Regions from separate parts of the Synechococcus sp. R5-12 genome, predicted to be linked through region 2. Evidence: predicted binding sites of a transcription regulator. Region 2 holds the regulator's gene; each other region holds the start of a gene.
The links. The regulator NtcA, encoded in region 2, controls nitrogen genes in cyanobacteria. The targets are predictions, from matches to a motif close to GTANCNNNNGNTAC.
Positions count from the first base shown of each region.

Region 1: the regulator NtcA is predicted to act here: its motif matches at 917-930, upstream of urtA (urea ABC transporter substrate-binding protein).
Region 3: the regulator NtcA is predicted to act here: its motif matches at 1,199-1,212, upstream of NW843_RS03945 (P-II family nitrogen regulator).
Region 4: the regulator NtcA is predicted to act here: its motif matches at 1,448-1,461, upstream of glnA (type I glutamate--ammonia ligase).

Region 1 is NZ_JANSIM010000009.1:1,302-4,433, forward strand. It holds gene NW843_RS00660 (S9 family peptidase) at 1-790, opposite strand, end outside; gene urtA (urea ABC transporter substrate-binding protein) at 1,187-2,461, shown strand; gene urtB (urea ABC transporter permease subunit UrtB) at 2,572-3,132, shown strand, end outside.
Region 2 is NZ_JANSIM010000026.1:4,590-7,721, forward strand. It holds gene NW843_RS02000 (M61 family metallopeptidase) at 1-930, opposite strand, end outside; gene ntcA (global nitrogen regulator NtcA) at 1,189-1,863, shown strand; gene eno (phosphopyruvate hydratase) at 2,102-3,132, shown strand, end outside.
Region 3 is NZ_JANSIM010000058.1:5,668-8,799, reverse strand. It holds gene NW843_RS03950 (ammonium transporter) at 1-646, opposite strand, end outside; gene NW843_RS03945 (P-II family nitrogen regulator) at 801-1,139, opposite strand; gene NW843_RS03940 (IctB family putative bicarbonate transporter) at 1,290-2,705, opposite strand.
Region 4 is NZ_JANSIM010000156.1:321-3,452, forward strand. It holds gene trxB (thioredoxin-disulfide reductase) at 1-1,137, opposite strand, end outside; gene glnA (type I glutamate--ammonia ligase) at 1,603-3,027, shown strand.

The DNA.
Region 1 (3,132 bases), on a different contig from region 2:
CAAACTCCGCTTCCATAGGGCAGAGGGGAATGGGGCCCTGGGGATCCCAGCGATAGAGGTTCCACCAGCCGCTGCAATCGGAAACAAAGTAGAGATCCCCTTGCGGTGACCACTGGGGCTGGAAGATCGACTCGGCAGGGCCACCGGCCAGCTTTTGAGGTTCTCCCAAGCTGCCGTCAGGGTTCACCTCAGACCGCCACAGCTCTGTGCCGTCCCAGGGCATTTGGGGGTGATCCCAGGTCAGCCATACCAAGGTCTGGCCGTCTGGACTGAGGCGCGGGCTGGCGTAGAAGTCGTGCCCAGAAGCCAAAATCTGCTGGGATCCACTTGCTAAGTCAATCAAGACAAGGCTGTTTTCCGGCTCTCCCTGGCGGCTGTGATCCTCCCGCACACAGAGGATGCGTCCACGCGCCCGATCCACCACCCCGTCGGCGTAGCGATAGGGGCCTGCTTCTGTCAGGGGCTGGGGATCTGAACCCGGCAGCAGGCGGTAGAGCCGTTGGTCAGCGAAGTTGCAAAAATACACTACCCCTGCCGACACCCAATAAGCTCCACCCCCATACTCATGCACCCGTGTCCGCACATTGAAAGGTGCCGGTGTCAGCTCCACCAGGATCCCGTCGGCAGAGCGCCGCATCAACACATTGCGCCCTTTTTCTTGCGGGCGGCCCTCCGTCCAGTAGAGATCCCCCTGATCCCAAACCATCTGTCCCAAGCGCAGGGATCCCGTCACCACCAGGTCAGCGGTAATCGGGGATCGCCAAGATCCATAGCCAGCCTGTTGCACCATAAGCTGTTAACTCTCAACTAATTCTCGACCCCAGAACCCCTATTATGCCGGCAGCAAGGGATCCCTGCCTTTGCCTACAGCCTGTGGGGAAAGGGAGCCGAGAACAGGCTCGGATTCTGGGAAAAGGTATCCCGCGATACAATTCTCTCCGGGCTGAATGGGTTTGATGGAACACGTTAAGGCAACAGGGACGCACGACGCTTTCTCGACTGCAGGATTAGCCTTTCCCCTGTTGACGTTGGGAAGGCATTCGGTGAAAGCCTCAGCTGAGCGCAGTTGGGCAGGTTCAACACATGGGCGAGGTGATGAGCTAGGTGCTTCCCCCCGTTGGCCGGGCTGCTGCAACAACTGGACTTCTTAATACCCTTTGCACTCACTTCGTTTCGGAGATCACCGATGGCTCAATCTTTTAATCGTCGTCAAGTGCTGAAAATGGGCGCTCTGGCCGGAGCCGGGGCGGCCCTGGGGCCGCAGATCTGGGTGAAGCGGTCTGTGCCCGCCTACGCCCAGGGAGAGACCATTCGCGTTGGCATTTTGCACTCCCTCAGCGGCACCATGGCCATTTCAGAAACCAGCGTGGTGGATGCCGAAAAGCTGGCTATCAAAGAGATCAATGCCGCCGGTGGGGTTTTGGGCAAGCAGATCGAGCCGATTATCGAGGATGGGGCTTCCGATTGGCCAACCTTTGCCGAGAAAGCCACCAAATTGATCGATGTGGACAAGGTGGCAACGGTATTCGGCTGCTGGACTTCGGCCAGTCGCAAAGCCGTGTTGCCGGTGTTTGAATCCAAGCAGCACCTGCTCTGGTATCCCGTGCAGTACGAAGGACAAGAGTGCTCCAAAAACATCTTCTACACCGGCGCTGCCCCCAACCAGCAGATCGAGCCTTCCGTGGAATGGCTGCTCAACAATAAAGGTAAAGAGTTCTTCCTGGTGGGATCCGACTACGTGTTCCCCCGCACGGCCAACACCATCATCAAGGCCCAGTTGGAAGCCCTGGGGGGCAAAGTGGTGGGTGAAGACTATCTGCCTTTGGGCAGCACAGAAGTTACCCCCATCATCAGCAAGATCCGGGCCGCTCTTCCCAATGGCGGTGTGATCTACAACAGCTTGAACGGCGACAGCAACGTGGCCTTTTTCAAACAACTGGAAGGGGCAGGGCTGGGGCCAGATCGCTATCCTTCCATGTCCGTCAGCATTGCCGAAGAAGAGGTACAGGCCATCGGCCCCGAATTCTTGGAAGGGCACTTCGCCGCCTGGAACTACTTTATGACGGTGGATACGCCTGCCAACAAGAAGTTTGTGGAAGCTTTCAAGGCAGAATACGGCCAAAACCGCGTCACCAACGACCCGATGGAAGCCGCCTACATCATGGTTTACATCTGGAAGCAGGCAGTGGAAAAAGCGGGAACAGTGGAAATCGACGCCGTGCGGCAGGCAGCCTATGGCCAGACCTTTGATGCCCCAGAAGGCTTGGTAACCATGAACACCAATCACCACCTGACCAAGTATGTGCGGATCGGCCAGGTGCGCTCTGACGGTTTGTTTGATGTCATCTTTTCTACGGATGCCGTGGAACCACAGCCCTGGAACCAGTTTGTGGCAGAGACCAAGGGCTTTGCCTGCGATTGGTCGGATCCGGCTAAAGGCGGTCGCTTCAAAGTCAGCTAGCCCTGCTGGTGGCTGTGGGCGGGATCCCTTGCCGTTTGGATAGGGTCTGGGATCCCGCCTAGATGCTCGGTTAGCCTCCCTAGTTTAGTTGGAAGGAGGATCCCCTGCCCATGACCTTGCTCCTGGACAGCTTGTTCAACGGCATTAGCATTGGCACCGTCTTGCTAATAGCCGCCTTGGGCTTGGCCATTGTTTTCGGCCTCATGGGGGTCATCAACATGGCCCATGGGGAGCTGATGATGTTGGGGGCCTACACCACCTTCGTCGTGCAAAATGCCTTTCGTCCCCTAGGGGATCCCTGGCGGGATCTGTACATCTTTCCAGCTTTGGTAGCTGCCTTTGCCGTCACTGCTCTGGTAGGGCTGGCCTTGGAGCGGGGGGTGATCCGCTTTTTGTATGGCCGACCCTTGGAGACCCTTTTGGCCACCTGGGGCGTGAGCCTGATCCTGCAGCAGTTTGTGCGCAGCGTCAATTGGGTGCTGGCTTTCCGCTTGGGGGCCTTCGCGGTGCTCTTTTTCGGCGGCTGGTGGCTTTTGTCCAGGCGGGCGGATTGGCCGCGTCTCAAGGGGTGGACGCTGGCGCTGCTGTTGGTGCTCTCCACGGCCATTGCAGCGGTGGGGGGGCGGGTGCTGGCGCAAACCTATGCTTTGGCGGTTACCCAGCCTTGGTTC
Region 2 (3,132 bases):
CCAGGCATGAAACAACTCGTGGGCCAGCAAAGACAAAAAGCGCCGATAGGACTCCGGCTGATGCAGCTCTAGCCCAGAGTAAAGAAGGGTGGTGCTGTACTTGTGCTCAAGGCCACCAAATCCTCCCGGCGACAAATGCACAATGAACCAGTAGCGGTCGTAGGGTAGCCCACCGAAAAACGCGGCTGTGGTTTTGACAATCGCCTTAGCATCAGCGACAGCCCGCTCCACATCCAGAGTGCCCGACCCCCAAACCACAAAGTAATGGGGGATCCCTTCCACCTCAAACGATTGCACTCGATGTGGACCCACCTCCACCGGGCTATCCACCAGCTCGTCGTAGTCTTCCGCCACAAAAGACTGGCCGGAAGTGGGATCCTCAGAAGGAGAGGTCAAGGGCCGCAAACTGGTGGCGATGTGCCAATCCGGCTTGGGGGGGATCACCGTCAAAGTGTGGGGTTCCCGCTCGCGACCGGGCACGTAGAGGAAGAGCGCTGCCCCGTTGAAATAGGCGTGGGTCAAATCCAGATGGTTCGTGCGCACCGTCAGCTCATAGGCATAGACCCGGTAGCACACCTTCACGGCAGAACAGCCCGGCGGATCGATCTGCCAGGTATTCTTATCCACCTTCCGCCAGGCCAAAGGGATCCCTTGCTCAGTTGCCGCCTGAAACTCCTGCACATGACGGGCATACTCCCGCACCAAGTAGGATCCCGGCGTCCACACCGGCAGTCGCAGCCGCAAAGGCACCTCTGGATCCACCTCTTGGATCTGCAGTTCCACCTCCAGCAGGTGATTGGCCGGATCCGGCATCCGCACTGTGAAATGCTGGCGGCTCAGTTGAGAAGGTGCAGCAACGATAACCTCTGGGATCCCCATAGATAGATAGATAGATAGAATGTTCCAACCCACTCCACTCTCTACCGCCAAGGGCCGACGCAACCCCCAGCGACAATGGCTCTTATCCTAACCCCTGCTTTCGGTTGGGGATCCCTTTCTGGGGCAAAAACGAGACTCAAAAATGTAGCACGTGCTACAAAGATGCCTGGGCAGAACCTTCTACTTTAGGGTAAATCTTGGTATCCTCGTAGATTCTGAAGTCAATGGGCTGCAACCTAGCCTAATGCTTCTAGATTGATCTTAGTAGGTTGATCTTAGGTATAAACTGACCTTAAAAGGTTGATGAGTATGGCGGTGGCCGTAGCGGAAAAATCTCTGATCACAGCCTTCAAGCAATTGGGAGGCCCTCACCATCCTCCGGTTATCGAAACGTTTGAGCGCGGGAAGACCATTTTTTTTCCAGGGGATCCGGCGGAGCGGGTTTACTTTTTGGTGAAGGGAGCCGTTAAGCTCTCGCGGGTCTACGAAATGGGAGAGGAAATCACCGTTGCCCTCCTGCGGGAAAACAGCATCTTCGGCGTGCTCTCCTTTATCACGGGACAGCGCTCCGACCGCTTTTATCACTCGGTGGCTTTTACACCTACCGAGTTGCTCTCTCTACCGATCGAGCAGGTGGAGAAATCCCTACAGGAGAACGCCGAACTGGCCATGTTGCTGGTTAAAAGCCTGTCGTCTCGTATCTTGCAAACGGAGATGATGATCGAGACGCTGGCTCATCGCGACATGGGATCCCGTCTGGTCAGCTTTTTGTTGATTCTCTGTCGCGATTTCGGGGTGCCTGGCCCAGATGGGGTCACCATCGATCTCAAGCTGTCTCACCAGGCCATTGCCGAGGCCATTGGCTCAACCCGCGTCACCATCACCCGCCTGTTGGGAGAGCTGCGCAAGAAGAAGTACATCTCCATTCACAAGAAGAAGATCACCGTACACGACCCGATGCGGCTGAGCCATCGCTTTGCCTAGAAGGAAGAGGAGAACACTTCCTGAGCAGCACCTTGCCCAGGCAAACCCCGCTCGACGGCTGGTTGAAGCTCTGGCCGGCCTATGTTCAATCTACTGCTGCAGCCTTGAAGAATCTCTATACCTAAAGGACAGACTTAAAGTTTTCTGGAAGCTGACCGGATCGCGGGCAAAAACCTACTAGTCTATGGGGGGATCTGGCTTTGGCCAGAGCTGTCTAGCCAATTGCTGAGGTGTAACTGTGGAAACGGCCATCGAGTGGATTACCGCCCATGAGATCCTCGACTCGCGAGGACGCCCCACCTTAGAGGCCCTGGTGGGTTTAGCCAATGGGGCGACGGGCTTGGCGCAGGTTCCCAGCGGCGCTTCGACCGGTACCTTTGAGGCCCATGAGCTGCGGGACGGGGATCCCAAACGCTACGGCGGTAAGGGCGTGCTGAGGGCGGTGGAAAACATCCTTGGCCCCATCCAGTCGGAGCTGCAGGGAAAAGATGCCCTCAACCAAGCCCGTATTGACCAGTTGCTGATCGACCTGGACGGCACCCCCAACAAGTCCCGCCTGGGGGCCAACGCTATTTTGGCAGTTTCTCTGGCGACAGCCAAAGCGGCTGCGGAAGCAGTGGGCTTGCCTCTTTACAAATACCTGGGGGGGCCCTTTGCCAACCTGCTGCCGGTGCCGCTGATGAACGTGCTCAACGGCGGCGCCCACGCCGACAACAACGTCGATATTCAAGAATTTATGCTTGTGCCCATTGGAGCGGCCAGCTTTCGCGAGGCGCTGCGCTACGGGGCTGAGGTGTTTGCGGTACTAAAACAAGTGCTGCAGCAGAAGGGGCTGTCCACCGGTGTGGGGGATGAAGGGGGGTTTGCTCCTGATCTCGACTCCAATGCGGCGGCTTTGGATCTGCTGATGACGGCTATTGAACAGGCAGGCTACAAACCGGGAGCAGATATCGCCTTGGCCTTGGATGTGGCCGCCAACGAGCTGCTGCAGGATGGGCAATATCACTTTGAGGGCAAAGCCCACAGCGCGGCTGATATGGTGGCTTACTACCAGCAACTGCTGGCCAACTATCCCATCCTTTCCATTGAAGATGGGCTAGCGGAAGAAGACTGGGCCGGTTGGCAAGCCATGACCGCTCAACTGGGATCCCGGGTACAGCTGGTGGGAGATGACCTGTTTGTAACCAACCTGACCCGCCTGCAAAAGGGTATCGACAGCGCCGCCGCCAACGCCATTTTGATCAAGCCCAACCAAATCGGCACCCTGAC
Region 3 (3,132 bases), on a different contig from region 2:
ACCCGGCGTAGTCGATGTAGCCCAGATTTTCCAGCCAGCCGGCTGTGCCGCCGTTGTAGTCGCCGAACAGCCCGTTCCAGGCCCAACCCCCAGAGATGGGGTAGATTAGCCCAGAAATAACGATGGAGTAGATCAAGTAGGCCAAGAACTTGGTGCGCTCTGCCATCGCTCCGGAAACAATGGTGGCGGCGGTAGCGGCAAACACCATCTGGAAGACAAAGAAAGTAAAGGGCCAGCCATCTGCCTCGTAAGCCTGCTGCCAGCCAAAAGCAAACCAGTCAGTGCCGAAGAAGCCAGCACTTTTGCCGAACATGAGGCCAAACCCGATGAACCAGAAGGCGCAACAGCCCATGCAGAAGTCCATCAAGTTCTTCATCATGATGTTGGCGGCATTCTTGGCGCGGGTAAAGCCCGTCTCCACCATGGCGAACCCTGCCTGCATGAAGAACACCAAGGCCGCCGACACGATCGTCCAAACAACGTCAGCGTGTTTCTGAACTTCCTCGGCCTCTTGAGCAAAGGCAGTTCCCTGGCCGAATAGAAAAACCAGCGCAGCCATTAGAGCGGCAGTCAGACTCCACTTGGCCGGTCGCCAAAGCCACTGGGGCACCTGGCTCTTGAGCTTTTGGATCATTGTCGTACTCATGCTTTTCGACTCACCTAAAGTGACAGTACTTCTCGCAACACATTACCCGAAAAGTAGGGCAAGAACACCTCATCAGATATACAGCAAAAGAGACATGAAGCAAACTCACACGAGGCTCAGGCCGGGCAACCCAAACCCTGAACGTGATTCCTTCTCATAGGGCATCTTGGTTGAGCTCGCCAGTTCGGATGCGGATGGTTTTTTCGACGGGGCTGATGAAAATCTTGCCATCCCCGATTTCGCCGGTGCGAGCCGCTGCAATCAGCTTCTCCACCACCGTATCCACCAGGTCATCTTCAACCACGATCTCCACTTTCAGCTTTTGTAGGAACTCTACCGTGTACTCGGATCCCCGATAACGCTCGGTTTGTCCCTTTTGGCGACCAAAGCCCCGCACTTCACTTACAGTCATGCCGACAATTCCGGCATTGACCAAAGCAATTTTGACCTCATCCAACTTGAATGGCCGGATTACGGCCTCGATTTTTTTCATTTGCCTCCTGCACCCCGGACAATTCCGCTAATTTCTAACACTACTGACACCTGCAAATTGTAAAAACAGATACATTTTTATCTCCTACTGAAGATGCTTACCACTCTGGATTTGCTCCCGTCAAGACCGGAAGGCCAAGCTTAAGCTACCTTAACGGGAGGAAGTCTCCGATGGGGTCTCACCAACATCCACGGGCGGCTGAGGGCTAAGAGAGGCCAAGCTGGCTGTAATGAGCGCTACCGCAAGCCACCACAGCATTTGTACCTGGGGACGATACCAGATGGTATCCACCAAGCCGTGGGCCATCATGCCGGTGCAAGCGGCCAAGCCTGCTGCCACCCACAGACCCTGGGGATCCCGCAAGTTGAGCAAAGTTTTCCAGCATCTCCAGCCGTGATCCCAGAGCACCAAGAGGAACCAGGCGAAAGTTAAAGATCCGATGAAGCCAGTCTCTACGGTGAGCTGCAGCGGCACCGAATAGGCTCCAAGGGCGCTGAAGTTGCCTCGTTGGTAGAGGGGATAGACGCGGTTAAAGGCAACATTACCGGGGCCGATCCCCAAGATGGGAAAGTCGCGGATCATCTCCAGCACCGCTGCCCAGACATTGAGGCGAAAGTTGTTGCTGGTATCCAACCGCCCCCAAAAAAGGCTCTGCACCCGCAGCCGCAGGGAGCGTACCGTCAGGATCCCGAGCAACAGAGCAGCCCCCCCTCCGCCCAACAGGGCCGGCAAGGCCCAACGCCGCCAGCGGGCTGGCAAATCGACAGAATGCCACTGTGCCAACAGCACGGCCATCAGGGTGAGCATGGCCAGCCCCCCAATCCAGGCGCCACGACTGTAGGTGAGCAACAGGCAAATCAGGTTCACCGCCGTCGTAAACCCGGCCAGGAGTTTCGCCCCCCAACTGGGCCAAATCCAAGTGGCGGCCAGCCCCAGAGGAATGACCGGGATCAAGTAGCCCCCATACAGATTTGGATTGCGCAGATAGCTGTACACCCGCGTCAGACCCGCCAAACCCGACTCCGGATCCACCCAGGTGGCCAGTTCTGCTGCCCCATAAAAGTATTGCCGCAGGCCATGGATCCCCATCACCAAGCTGACCAAAAGCAGGGATCCCACAATCCCATCTCGGAATTGGGGTTTGCGCAGCAGACGATGCAACAACAGATAACCAGCCAGGTAGAGAGTCAACTTCAGCCAGCCATCCCGTGCTGCGTAGGCAACCGGAGAGAGAATCGTTGCCAAGGTGGCAATTCCCCAGAAAAGGCCCAGGGGCAGATGCAGCGGCAGCCCAATCGGCATTTCCACCAAAGCGCACAGGCCCACCAGAGCAGCCATAGCCAGCAAAATCAGGCCCAGGATGCCGGTGGAGCTTTGTGCAGAGAAAATCCAGTAGAGCAGCACTAGCCCCAGGCCAATCCGGTCGGAAGTTTGAACCAATATGCTGCTCTTCCCCCAACTTTGCAGGGATCCCAACAGGCGGCCCAAAAGGCTCCCCTGCTGCCAAGCCTTGATGGGAAAGTCGCGCAGCAGAAAACCCTGCCACAGTTGCGTTGCTCGTTCCATAATCCTCTGGGGCGTGTTGGGCCCAAATCCCCACACCTCAAGTCATCCTACTGGTTTCACCAGCGGGACAAAGCTTTAGTCTATATCCCCAGAGGCAAAGAGACAACGAAGAAGAGCGCAACCTCTTATCGCGCCAGCCGGACAAAGTACCCCTCAACAAAAACAAAGAACCGGCTGACTCACAAGACTCTACAAGACAAAAGGCATCGAAGAATTGTCAAAGAAGAATTGTCAAAGTTGAGTTTTCGGTCTTAAGAACAAATCGCTATAGAATGCAAAGAAAGAGTAACGAGAAAAGCCACAAGAAAGATCTGTCCTAATTTCTAAGTAAGTGTTGGATCGCCGCAGTCAAAAATCCTCCTGAATTACCACAGATTAATTCTCGAAAGACTCTTCAGGCAACATAGGCTAAAGCTTGACCTTGGGA
Region 4 (3,132 bases), on a different contig from region 2:
GTAGAGTCGCCGCAGGGCATAGCTCCCCTCATGGCAAGTCTTGCTGAAGTCTAAGTCATCCTGTCCATTCTCCTCAAAGCTGGCCTCCTCAACAGCAGGATCCCCAGCAGACTCTGCCGCAGAAGTCGCAGCAGGGCTGGGTTCAGGATGGCTTTGGGGAAGGACGTGATACTCCTGGGCCAAGCCGTGTTCCGAGAGCCAGCGCTCTGCCAACATGGCCGCCATACAGCCAGTGCCGGCAGCGGTAATCGCCTGACGAAACTCGTGATCCTGCACGTCGCCGGCGGCAAACACCCCCTCCACACTGGTGGCCACGGATCCCGGGCGGGTGACGATGTAGCCGACTTCATCCAGTTCCAGTTGTCCTTTGAACAAGTCGGTGTTGGGCTTGTGGCCAATGGCATAAAATAGGCCACCCACTGACATCTCGCGTATTTCGCCGGTTTGGTTGTTCCGCACTTTCACCCCGGTCAGGCGCAGGCCGTCGCCCATCACTTCCACCGCCTCGGTGTTCCAGTGCACAGTGATCTTGGGGTTGTTGAGAACACGATCCTGCATGGCCTTGCTGGCCCGCATTTTGTCGCTGCGCACCAGCATGTGCACGTGGGATCCAAACTTGGTCAGGTAGGTGGCCTCCTCACAGGCAGTATCGCCGCCGCCGATCACCACCAATTCCACCCCTCTGAACATGGGCATAGCCCCATCGCAGACAGCACAAGCTGACATGCCCCGGTTCCAATAGGTCTCCTCTCCGGGCAGGTGTAGGCGCTTGGCTGTGGCCCCGGTGGCGATGATCAGGCTGTGGGTGCGCAATTCCCGCTCGTCAGAACGGACGACAAAAGGCCGCTGGCTTAAATCGACGAAGGTGACATCTTCAGTGTAGAGTTCCGCCCCCCACCGCTGCGCTTGGGCTCGCATGTTCTTCATCAGTTGGGGGCCGGTGATGCCCTCGGGAAAGCCCGGAAAGTTTTCCACCTCGGTGGTGGTCATCAGTTGCCCGCCCGGGATCCCGCCCGCCTGGAACCCCTCAAACACAACCGGCTTCAGGTTGGCACGCCCAGCGTAAATGGCTGCTGTAAACCCAGCAGGGCCGGAGCCGATAATCACCACATTCTCAACCCGACTTTGCTCTGTCATCCGATGTCTCTCCTTCTGCAATGGGAATAAAAGCCAAACTCATAACGACTACGCTTTAGCTTAACACCCCTTGGCGAACCGGTCGAGGCCGAGGCCTATTAGCCTCATTTTCGCTCGCCTCAGGCCATTGGGGCCTTTTTTGCCCATCCCATAGGGTTATCTCTGCCCAGAGGTTGGCCAAGTGGCGGCCATTGCCCAAGTTTTGGATCCCCAACACCCAATCCCGGTTGACCCAAGCCAGAAGGAAAAGAGGTGTCTGAGATGGCCAGCAATTTGGTCTTGGTCAGAAAGCGGAGCTCAAATGAATTTTGTATCAGAAACTACAAAATACCCGTGTTGGCCTTTCTAGGATGAGTGAGCGTTTTTGGCCTGTCTGGGTCGAAGCGTGGGGATCACCTGCTGGGATCCCATTTGTTTCAGCCACAGTTCCCCCAGTCTTAACCGCAACCCAATCAGGAGAGAGTAATGGCATCCACGCCCCAAGAAGTGCTTCAGATGATCCAGGACAACAACGTCCAGATAGTGGATCTCAAGTTTGTGGATATCTTTGGCACCTGGCAGCATGTTTCCTTCCACACCTCGATGATCAAGGAAGAAACCTTCACCGAGGGGCTTCCCTTTGACGGATCCAGTATCCGGGGCTGGAAAGCGATCAACGAGTCGGACATGTACATGGTGCCGGATCCCAAAACGGCTTGGATCGATCCCTTTCTGGAGGTGCCCACCCTCAGCATAACTTGCAGCATTGTTGAGCCGCGCACTGGCCAGCCCTATAGCCGCTGTCCCCGCAGCCTTGCCGCCCGTGCCGTTGCCTATCTGCAATCGACGGGCATTGCCGATACGGCTTACTTCGGGCCGGAAGCGGAGTTTTTCATTTTTGAGGATGTTCGCTTCGACCAGACCCAAAACTCGGCCTACTACTTCGTGGATTCCATCGAAGGTCGCTGGAACTCGGGCCGCGAGGAGAAAGGTGGCAACCTGGGCTACAAGCCTCGCTACAAAGAGGGCTATTTCCCGGCCCCGCCCACCGATGCCCATCAAAACATCCGCACCGAGATGCTGCTGACCATGGGCAAGTTGGGGGTGCCCATCGAGAAGCATCACCACGAGGTGGCTACCGGCGGGCAAGGGGAGTTGGGCTATCGCTTTGCCGATCTGATCACGGCTGCCGACTACATGATGGTTTACAAATACGTGATCCGGAACGTGGCCCGCAAGCACGGCAAAACCGTCACCTTCATGCCCAAGCCCCTATTTAACGACAACGGCACTGGCATGCACACCCACCAGTCCCTCTGGAAGGATGGCCAGCCCCTGTTCTACAGCGAAGGCACCTATGCCAACCTGAGCGAGACAGCTCTCTACTACATCGGTGGCCTGCTCAAGCATGCCCCGGCAATCCTGGCCTTCACCAACCCCACCACCAACTCCTACAAGCGCTTGGTGCCCGGCTTCGAGGCGCCGGTGAACCTGGCTTACTCCCAGGGCAACCGTTCGGCTGCCATTCGCATTCCGGTGACCGGCAACAATCCCAAGGCCAAGCGTCTGGAGTTCCGCTGCCCGGATGCCACCTGCAACCCCTACATCGCCTTTTCGGCCATGCTGATGGCTGGCCTGGACGGGATCAAGAATAAGATCCATCCCGGCGAGCCCTTGGACAAAGATATCTACGATCTGGAGCCGGAAGAGCTGGCCAAGATCCCTTCCACACCCGGATCCCTGCTGGATGCTCTGGAAAGCTTGCAGAAGGATCATGCCTTCTTGCTGGAGGGAGGCGTCTTCACCGAAGATCTGATCCAGACCTATATCGAGTACAAGATCGACAACGAGATCAACCCCATCAATCTGCGGCCTCACCCCTACGAGTTCGCCCTTTACTTCGACGCCTAAGCGGTGTGGCCGATTCTGCAGCGGGATCCCTGATGGGATCCCGTTTTTTTCCGAGGAAATAGCACCCCTCAATTGTGGATCCCTTGGGCAACTTAGCTACTTTTG